Regions from separate parts of the Neobacillus sp. plas4 genome, predicted to be linked through region 2. Evidence: riboswitches for the same ligand, from Rfam matches in the RefSeq annotation. Region 2 holds a riboswitch; the other holds the start of a gene.
What was found. Region 2 has a riboswitch for thiamine pyrophosphate ahead of thiW (energy coupling factor transporter S component ThiW). Riboswitches for the same ligand answer to the same signal wherever they lie in the genome.
Positions count from the first base shown of each region.

Region 1: another riboswitch for thiamine pyrophosphate. It lies ahead of AC2TFD_RS25955 (YkoF family thiamine/hydroxymethylpyrimidine-binding protein); the one in region 2 lies ahead of thiW (energy coupling factor transporter S component ThiW).

Region 1 is NZ_CM170152.1:5,134,620-5,139,827, forward strand. It holds gene AC2TFD_RS25945 (ABC transporter ATP-binding protein) at 1-1,358, opposite strand, end outside; gene AC2TFD_RS25950 (ECF transporter S component) at 1,345-1,926, opposite strand; gene AC2TFD_RS25955 (YkoF family thiamine/hydroxymethylpyrimidine-binding protein) at 1,927-2,526, opposite strand; TPP riboswitch at 2,614-2,711, opposite strand; gene AC2TFD_RS25960 (molybdopterin-containing oxidoreductase family protein) at 3,330-5,208, shown strand, end outside.
Region 2 is NZ_CM170152.1:3,057,049-3,062,256, forward strand. It holds gene thiM (hydroxyethylthiazole kinase) at 1-435, shown strand, start outside; gene thiD (bifunctional hydroxymethylpyrimidine kinase/phosphomethylpyrimidine kinase) at 448-1,254, shown strand; gene thiE (thiamine phosphate synthase) at 1,263-1,913, shown strand; TPP riboswitch at 2,176-2,283, shown strand; gene thiW (energy coupling factor transporter S component ThiW) at 2,359-2,868, shown strand; gene AC2TFD_RS15200 (LuxE/PaaK family acyltransferase) at 2,884-3,963, shown strand; gene AC2TFD_RS15205 (acyl-CoA reductase) at 3,960-5,208, shown strand, end outside.

The DNA of each region.
Region 1 (5,208 bases), 2.1 Mb from region 2:
TGCCCAAATGTTGGTTCATCAAGGATAAGCAGTTCCTGTTCATGAATGAGCATGGTTGCGACGCTTAACCGCCGCTTCTGGCCTTGACTAAGGGTAAAAGGATGGGCGCCTGCGTGTTTAAGCAGCCCCATTTTTTCAAGAATGGATTTCACGGCTGCGGGGTCTTCCAAGCCAAAGGCAATTTCCTCATAAACACTATCGGTAATAAACTGATGCTCCGGATTTTGAAACACATATCCCAGCTTTTTATATAATTCCTTCTCCCTCCATTTGGAGAGTGGAACGTCGCAAAAGTGGATTTCTCCTTGCGTAAGCGGAATGAGTCCTGCTAAACATTTTGATAACGTCGTCTTTCCAGAACCATTCGCACCAACAAGTGCAGTCAGCTCTCCTTTACGTATACTTAAATGAATATTTTTTAAGTACCCGCGGGCAAAGAGACCCTTGACTTCAAGGAGTGGTTCATCTTTAACAGTGGCAGGGTTTGATTTTTTAAGAAAATCAGCCGAATTCTTAAGCCCCGCTATTAATTCTTGCTTTCGGAGCGGAAGTCTTTCCCCTTTAAAAATACCAGCCTTTTTAGCTGCCATCGCTGCTTCCACTACTTTTGGCAGCCAAATGCCTTCTTTTTGTAAATATGGTGTGAATTCACCAAAACATTCTGCTGGCGTTCCATCGAAAAGCACCATTCCACTTGAATCAATGACGAGACAGCGGTCCATCATCTCTACCCAATCATCCAATTTGTGTTCAATGACAATCAGTGTAAACGGATGCTCGTTCCTTAACATAGTGATTGTCTCAACCAGTTCCGTGCTCGACAGCGGATCTAGGTTCGCCGTCGGCTCATCAAGAATAATGACCTCCGGTTGGAGGGCCAACACGCAGGCAAGTGCAAGTTTCTGCTTTTGCCCTCCCGAAAGTGTATGGATAACCGTTTTTTTCTCATCCTGCAACCCCACCAGAGCCAGGGCATAGTGAATCTTTGCTTCCATTTCTTGGCGCGGCACATGGAAGTTCTCCAAGCCAAACGCCACTTCCTCTTCCACCGTCAGCATACAGAATTGGCTTTCCGGGTCTTGAAACACAATTCCTATTTTTTGGTTCAGTTCACCTGGTTTAAACTCATCCAGCTTTTTTCCTTCAAACGTTAGGCTCCCCTTCAATACACCATCAACAGCTTCTGGGTACAACTTATTGAGGCAGAAGGCAAGCGTACTTTTTCCAGAGCCGCTTGGACCTAGGAGTAAAAGAGCTTGATTTTTTTCGACTGAAAACGTTAGATCTGTGAAAATTTCACGGTCTTCATAGCTGAATCCCAACCCCTCAGCTTCAATTTGATGCCTAAATGGTGACATTGCGTTTGTATTCCTTTCCTAACGGAAAACTGTTTAAGGCACCTGTTTTTGCCAGCCCTTCACTTAGATACTTGCCAAGTAACCCTGCCAGTAATGCTCCACTCAATAGGCGAACAAAGAACATGGCTGTGACATAACCTGGCGAAAGTGCCGCAAATCCTGATACATAAAAGCCCCAAGCAAAGCTAAACACCGACGAGCCCATTCCTGCTGCCATTAAAACCCAAGTGGAATAGTTCTTCCATTTCGTTGCTGCAAAGACTGCTTCGGCACCTAAACCTTGGATCATGCCGGAAACGATTAACTGCGGTCCTACGGCATTTCCTAGCATGACTTCAACGGTTGCCGCAACGGTTTCTGAGAGGAACGCTGCTCCAGGCTTACGGATAATATAGGCAGCAATAATCGAGACGATGAACCAAATTCCGAAAATCATGTCATAGCCAATCAATCCGAAAAGTCCGAATAGGACATTTCCGAGCTGGAGGAACAAAAGATAAACGACTGCAAAAACAACAGCAAGTACGGATAAAACGATGACTTCACGTAATTTCCATTTTGCGAGCATTTATTTATCCCCCTTTTTGGATGGACTGTTGGCCGACATCGCAACCGTCATTACAATATGGGTTGAATCACTTTCGTGTGCAACTTGAAAAGCATCCTCCAGCGTTTTAAATACTTTGTTTGCATTACCATCAAGTCTTGATGCGTAGTGAACACCTTTAGTGAAAGTACCTTGTTCTTGGCCAAGTTTTACTGCATCCATGATGACATTCATGTAGGTAGGGATCCCCATTGGATAGAGTGCAAATTGGACCGCGACTTCTTGTTGGATATGTAGTGATTTTTCTTCGTTTAAACGTTCAGGGCTTTCCGAAAGATAAACATCACCCGCTGAATCCCCTGGACAGCCATTTGAAAAAGTTGCTTGAAGAACAACATGATCGCCGTTTTTTGATGATTCTAGGAAAATAGCTTTTACCACATCAAATACGTGCTCAGATCTTCCGCGCACACATGTGCTTACATCGTCCGTTTCCATCCAAACCTTTGATGTATCTACTTCTTTAAGTGCTAATAAAATAATATTTACAAACCTATCAGACATTGGATAAATTGAAAACCGTGCTCCCGTAATTTCACTCGTACCGCAAAAATTAGACATACTTATTCCCCCATTCATTTTTTGGCAACAAAAAAACTGCACCCCATGGGGATGCAGTCGAATCATATCATCATTAAAAGTTCATGATAAGCTTCTCCTGCACTTCCCCACGCTAGTATTATCTAGATCGGGTCATAAGGGTCGGACAAACATCCTCTCAGCCAAAAGCTCCCCTAGTGCAAAAACCGTATGCAATTTTCATTGTTGCCATAATCTTAAGATAAATCTTTCAACTTGTAAAGAGATATGGTGATGTGATTTGGTGCCTGTCACCGTTTATGCATGGATGCATAAATGATGTATAAATGGTGACAGGCACCCCCCGTGGACATTGTCCACCCCAGGCGGACACTTCAAGGACTCCACTAGAATAATATAAAACAGGACTTTTTATATGGGGGAAGATCGATGGCTTTTTGGGATATTTTTTTCAATAGATGTGTGTTCTGTAAGCGGAAGGTTAGACCTTTAAGGAGTTATATTGATGATAACGGGAAGGTTATTAAGGTTTGTATTCCTTGTTCCGAATATGCTGAACGGAGAGCATATAGAGTCATAAAATAATGGTTGGTATTTTACCTTTAACTGTTCTATAAAAGCACAACAATTCATTTCTTATGAATTTATTCGGAAATAATTATTTGCCAATAACACTCTAAATCTATTTATTCTATCCAAGATTATATTCACTTGCCTAACCTAATAAGCTGTCATATGATAAAAAAATATACAATGATGTATAAATGGTTGAAACTGCGTTTCAACTTTGGTGACAGGCACCGTGAAAGAGGGGTTTTGTGAGGATGAAGCAGGATGGAATTTTCAAATCTGTCTGCCCGTTGGATTGTCCGGATCAGTGTGGATTGCTCTTACAAAAGGTTGATGGAAAAGTGGTTAAGGTGGAGGGCGACCCGGAGCATCCTGTGACCAAGGGGAATATCTGTAATAAGGTTCGTAATATGACGGAACGGATTTATGATGAAAACAGATTAAGATATCCGATGAAGCGAATAGGATCAAAGGGAGAAGGTAGATTTGAACGGATTAGCTGGGAGGAAGCGATTGAAACGATAACCTCCAAGTGGAAAAAGCTAATCGAAACGGACGGACCTGAAAGCATCCTTCCTTATAGCTTTTATGGAAACATGGGCCGACTGAATGCAGAAGGAATGGACCGTCGATTCTTCAACCGTTTGGGTGCGTCACAGCTTGACCGGAGTATTTGTTCATCTGCCGGCGCTGTCGGCTATCAATATACGATGGGTGGCAGTTTTGGAACCGATCCAGAAGATACGATTCATTCGAAGCTCATCCTGTTTTGGGGGATTAATGCTGCAAGCACCAATATGCACCAAATGGTATTAGCTCAAAAAGCACGGAAGGAAAATGGCGCCAAAATTGTCGTGATTGACGTTCATAAAAATCAAACTGGCAGATTGGCAGATTGGTTTATTCCTATTTTACCGGGTACCGATAGTGCTCTAGCTCTTGGAATTATGCATATTTTATTTGCTGAAAACATGGTGGATGTTTCCTTCCTCCAGCAATATACTGTCGGTTATGAAGAACTGCGCGAGCATGTCATTCAGTACGATCCTATGACAGTTTCAGAGATAACCGGGGTTCCCGTTGAGGATATTTATAAACTTGCTAGAATGTATGGTCAAACCTCCCCCTCATTTATTCGAATTGGTAACGGGCCGCAGCATCATGACAATGGCGGCATGTTTGTCCGAACGGTTTCTTGTCTTCCGGCATTAACAGGTCAATGGCTTATCAAAGGCGGCGGTGCGATTAAAGGCAATTCAGGATATCTTACTATTAACTCGTTACAATTGCAGCTGCCAAGATTATTAAAAAATAAACAGACACGGACAATTAACATGAATCAGCTCGGGGAGGCTCTGCTGACATTAGATCCTCCAGTAAAATCACTTTTTGTTTACAGCAGTAACCCTGCAGTGGTTGCACCAGAAGGCCAAAAAGTGAGAAAAGGTCTCGAACGCGAGGATTTATTCGTGGTTGCTCATGATTTATTTTTAACCGAAACTGCAAAATACGCTGATATTGTATTACCTGCAACATCGTCTTTTGAGAATACGGACATTTATACGTCCTACTGGCATCATTTTATACAAATTCAGCAGCCAGTCATAGAACAATATGGAGAGTCAAAATCGAATGTCGATGTTTTCCGCCTGCTGGCAAAAGGAATGGGATTTGAAGAGGCAGCATTTGAGGAAACTGAAGGCGAAATGATTAAGCAGGCCGTCGAGCGAGCGCCTAGCCCATATTTGGGTGAAGTAGATTATGAAACCTTACTGGAAAAGCAGTTTGTAAAAGCAAAGGTGACACCCTTGTTTCCTGGCAAGCTGCGAACACCAAGCGGGAAAATAGAGTTGTATTCAAAGCGGATGAAGGCAAATGGATATCCTCCACTGCCAACCTATATCCCAATCGTTCATGATGGAGATCATCCTTATCATTTTGTTCCAGCTCCAAATCATAATTTCTTAAACTCAACTTTCTCAAATATTCAAAAGCACATCGACCTTGAAAAAGAACCTCGATTGCATATGCATAGGAAAGATGCCGAGGCGTCAGGTATAGTAGATGGGGACCAGGTCCGTGTTTGGAACCAGCGCGGTGAATGCCTGCTAAAGGTGAGTGTAGGAGAAAATG
Region 2 (5,208 bases):
GCTGAAATCGCCAATGTTGTTGGGGAAAAGTGGGAAATCAAGGGCGTTGATGCGGGTGAACAGCAAGGAGATCACGTGGAATTAGCCGTAAACGCAGCGAAAAAGCTCAAAACTACTGTCGTAATCACCGGAAAAGACGATGTTCTTACAAATGGCGAAACAACGTATCTAGTGTCCAATGGACATCACCTGTTAACGAAAGTAACAGGAACTGGTTGCCTATTAACCTCCGTTATCGGTGCATTTGCAGGAGTAGAAAAGAACTTTGTCCATGCTGCATTATCTGCTTTAACTTTCTATGGGATTGCAGCGGAAAAAGCATTCGAAAAGGTTGGTAATGTAGGGCCAGGCAGTTTCCAAATCGAATTTATCAATCAACTTGCCCTTGTTTCTTCAGAAGATATTCATCAATTTGCTTCATTCAAACAGCTATAAGGAGTGATCACCATGAAAAAAGCTTTAACGATTGCCGGCTCTGATAGTGGCGGCGGTGCAGGAATTCAGGCAGATTTAAAGACTTTTCAGGAGTTAGAGGTTTTCGGAATGTCTGCTCTAACCGCAGTAACAGCCCAAAATACATTAGGGGTTCAAGCTGTTTTTCCGATGACAGCGGAGGCCGTTACCAAACAAATCGAATCAATTGGCCAAGATATGGGAACAGATGCCCTTAAAACTGGGATGCTGTTTAATGCAGAGATCATCAAAGGTGTTTCCGAAAAAATAGAATACTATAATTGGAAAAATGTAGTGGTCGATCCTGTTATGATTGCTAAGGGAGGTGCATCGCTGCTACAGAATGAGGCAATTTCGGCCTTAAAACAATATTTGCTGCCTCTTTCGTTGGTCATAACACCGAATATCCCTGAGGCCGAGGTTTTAACGGAAATGTCGATTAAAACCGTAGAAGATAAACGGGCAGCTGCCAAACGACTTAATGATTTAGGAGTTAAGAATGTGGTCATAAAAGGCGGGCATGATGAAGACGAAAATGAATCAATCGATTTATTGTTTGATGGAATCGAATTTACGACATTTACAAGCACAAGAGTTCAGACAAAGAACACACACGGTACAGGGTGTACGTTCTCAGCGGTTGTCACAGCAGAACTGGCCAAGGGTTTAAGTGTATTTGAAGCAGTTTCGAAAGCGAAAAACTTTATACAAGCAGCGATTGAAGATCAACTCGAGATTGGTCAAGGGCACGGACCAACCAATCACTGGGCATATCGGAAAAGAAATCAACTGAAAAGGTAGGATTGCAGATGACGAAGACAATAAGAGAGGCATTGAAAGTCTACTTTATCATGGGCAGTACAAACTGCAAGGATCATCCTGCCCAGGTTTTGCAAGAAGCCATTGAAGGAGGAATTACCCTTTTTCAATTCCGCGAGAAAGGAATCGGAGCCTTAAAAGATGATAAAAAGGTTGAACTCGCCAAAGAACTACAACAAATATGCAGAGACCATCGAATTCCTTTCATTATTAATGACGATATCCGCTTGGCGATCGAACTGAATGCAGATGGTGTACATATAGGACAGGATGACGAGCCGATAGAGGAAGTCAGAAAGATGATTGGCAACGATAAAATCATAGGAGTTTCTGTACATAGTTATGAGGAGGCAATGAATGCATTAGAAGGTGGAGCCGATTATTTTGGAATCGGGCCTGTTTTTCCAACAAAAACAAAAGAAGATGCCAAACCATCTAACGGAACGAAGCTCATTGAAGAATTACGAGCGAGAGGGGTAACCATTCCGATTGTTGGAATAGGTGGAATCACGGCGGAAAATGCTGGGTCAGTCATCCAAGCAGGTGCAGATGGTGTATCGGTTATTACAGCCATAAGCCATGCTCCTTCCGTAACCAACGCAGCTAAAGCATTAAGAAATAGTGTCTTAGATACTCTTTAATCTTATCTATAAAGATTGGATGATTCTCGTATGGAAAAAAGTGAAAAACTTTATTCGTGCCCGTATTAACTCATTTTTGTGGATTACGGTAACGATAAAGCACTATTCGTGCCCGTTAAAGCCCATATTTGTCGTGTTCAGTAACGAATAGGTATTATTTGTTCCCGCTATTGTTCATTTTTGTTGTTTTGGGTAACGAATAGACTCGCTTGAGTAGGTATATCGTATTCTAACCAATGGAACCATTTCTATGAAAATTAAATACTAGCACTGGGGGAGCCCGAAGTTGGCTGAGAGTAGACTAAGAAGGTCTTAAACCCCTGAACCTGATCTGGATTATACCAGCGTAGGGAAGTGAACGATACATTCCACCATCGGACCTTCGAGGGGAATCGTATATAACGGTGATCCCCCAGTGCAAATAAAAACTCGGAGGGATTTTTTTATGAGAAAAACGCATAAACTCACATTGACTGCGATGATGATCGCGATTGGTACACTTACGAGTAATGTAATGTTTATACCAATTGGTATTACAAAGGTGTTCCCGATTCAGCATTTCTTGAATGTTTTGTCTGCTGTCCTATTAGGACCCGTTTATGCCGTTGCCCAGGCACTGTGTGTCTCAATCCTGCGAAATATGATGGGAACTGGTTCAATCTTTGCATTTCCAGGAAGTATGGTTGGCGCCTTATTAGCAGGGCTTCTTTTTATGAAAACCAGAAAGATTTATATGGCCTTTTTCGGTGAGGTTATTGGAACAGGTATTCTGGGTGCGATTCTCTGCTACCCAATCGCAACTCTATTAATGGGTCAAGAAGCGGCAGTGTTTGGTTTTATACCGTTATTTATATTTAGCTCGATCGCAGGTGCATTGATTGGTGCCATCATTCTTTCCATATTTTTAAAGAAGAAGGTAGCTATCTTTACTCAAAATGGAACAACGTTGAAATAGAAAGGAAGTAACTTCATGGAACAACAGCAGATCATCAACCAACTACTAACTATTCTTTCATTCGATTCACTTTCAGAAGATGAATTTAATCAAATCGCCCTGCAAATATTTGCTTACCAATACACGAATAATCTTCCTTTTCGAAAATTCTGTCAGCAAAAAGGGAAAACCATCCGGACCGTCAAAACATGGAAGGACATTCCAGCCGTGCCGATAAACGCTTTTAAGGAGGTACCGCTCACATGCATACCTCCAGAAGAGGCGGAACGGTTTTTTATGACAAGCGGCACCACAATGGGAGTGAAAGGGAAGCACTATCATCCGACGTTACAGGTTTGGAACAAATCAATGAAAACGTATTTTAAAAAACGATTTATGAGTGACAAAATTCGAATGGGCATTCTTTTCCCGACGGAAGAAGAAATGCCAAACTCTTCTTTAGCAAGGTATTTAGCCCTTGCAAAAGAAGAGTTTGGTACAGAGGACAGTCACTATCTTCTGACAGAAAATGGGGTAAATCTCCAGTTGCTTATTCAAGAATTGGAGCATGCTGAGAGTTCTGGCGAGCCCTATGCTTTATTAGGGGCCTCTTTTAGTTTTGTTCATTTAATGGAGAAACTACAAGAACTAGGACGTAGTTTTCAATTACCACCCGGTAGTAAAATTTTAGATACAGGTGGATTTAAAAACCAGTCAAAGGAATGGAATCTCGATGACTTTTATCACCAATTATCGAGTCTGCTGGGGGTACCAAAGAAAAACTGTATCAATATGTACGGAATGACGGAATTAAGCTCACAGCTATATGATTCAGGAAATGACCGGATCCCATCGGTTAAATCGGGTCCTCATTGGCTAAAAACGAGAATTATTCATCCGTTAACGGGTGAAGAAGTGGTTGAGGGTGAACGGGGTGTAATTGTTCATTGTGATCTTGCGAACTTCAATTCTGTTACGACTATATTGACAGAGGACTTAGGCATGAAAGTAGATGGTGGTTTTCTATTATTAGGCAGAGTTCAGGGAACAGAGGCGAAGGGCTGTTCGCTTGCAGTGGAAGAATTTATCCAGGCTGCCAAGGGGCTAGTGCAATGAGAGAAAGAGCTGGGTATCTTCCCGAACTTGGGGAAGAAGTGATAGAAACCAAAATTCTCACTTTTACGGGAAGAAATGAAGTACTTGAAATAGAAGCACCACTTCTGACCAAGCAGCAATTGCAACAAGTCGCTGAAAAGGTTAAAAAAGCGAGTGTGGAAGTGCTGAAATCGATGACGATAACACAGATTATTTCGATTATTGACAGTGCTGTTGAGGTATTACTCGATCGAAATTCACTTTATCGAAAAAAAGCAGAAAGACTGTTACCGATTGTTACCGGATACGATGAAGAAATGATTCGCCTTGGACTTACTTCCTTCTTAAAAAAGTTTCGTAAACCGCAGCTGCAGCGTTTCGTGGTTGAAGACTTAGGCAATCCGCTACTGCTGGATGACTTTCAGCCTCGGGCAAAAAATGGATTTTCAAAAGGTGTTGGTCCTGATTTAATCCTCCATATTTGGGCAGGAAATGTACCAGCACTTCCTTTGTGGAGCCTTATTTCTGGTTTATTGGTTAAATCAGGAAACATCGGAAAGGTTTCGAGTACTGAGCCGTTGTTTGCAGGGTGGTTTGCACGAGTATTAGTTGACATTGCCCCCAAACTAGCAGATTGCTTTGCGGTCGTTTGGTGGAAGGGTGGAGACGAGGAACGTGAAACAGAGATGTTTGCACATTCAGATGTTGTGGTCGGCTATGGTAGTAATCAGTCATTAGAAGCGATGAGTCAAAGGATCCCTGTTTCCACACGCTTTCTCCCATTTGGTCATAAAGTCAGCTTTGGGGTGGTTAGCAGCAAGGCTCTAGATTCACGAAAAGCATGGACCACCGCACATCATGCTGCATTCGATATCATCCAATTTGATCAACAGGGCTGTTATTCTCCCCATATTTTCTATGTTCAGAATGGGGGAGCCGTTTCACCTTTTGACTTTGCCCAATACATCGCGCATGAACTTGAAAACTTTGAAAAGAGATATCCAAGGCGTGTTCTATCCTTAGAAGAAATGACAACTGCCACCCATTGGCGTAACCAAGAGGAAGTAACGTCCTATACAAAACCTGCCAAACATGTCTTTGGTCAAACTGAACAACAATGGAGTGTTGTCTATGAAGAAGCTGCCTTCTTCACGCCAACCTGCTCAAATCGCAATATCAAAGTGATTGCTTTTGATGTAATAGAAGATCTATTGGCTAGTATTAAGCCATACCGGAAGTACCTGCAGAGTGTTGGGATAGCTGCTC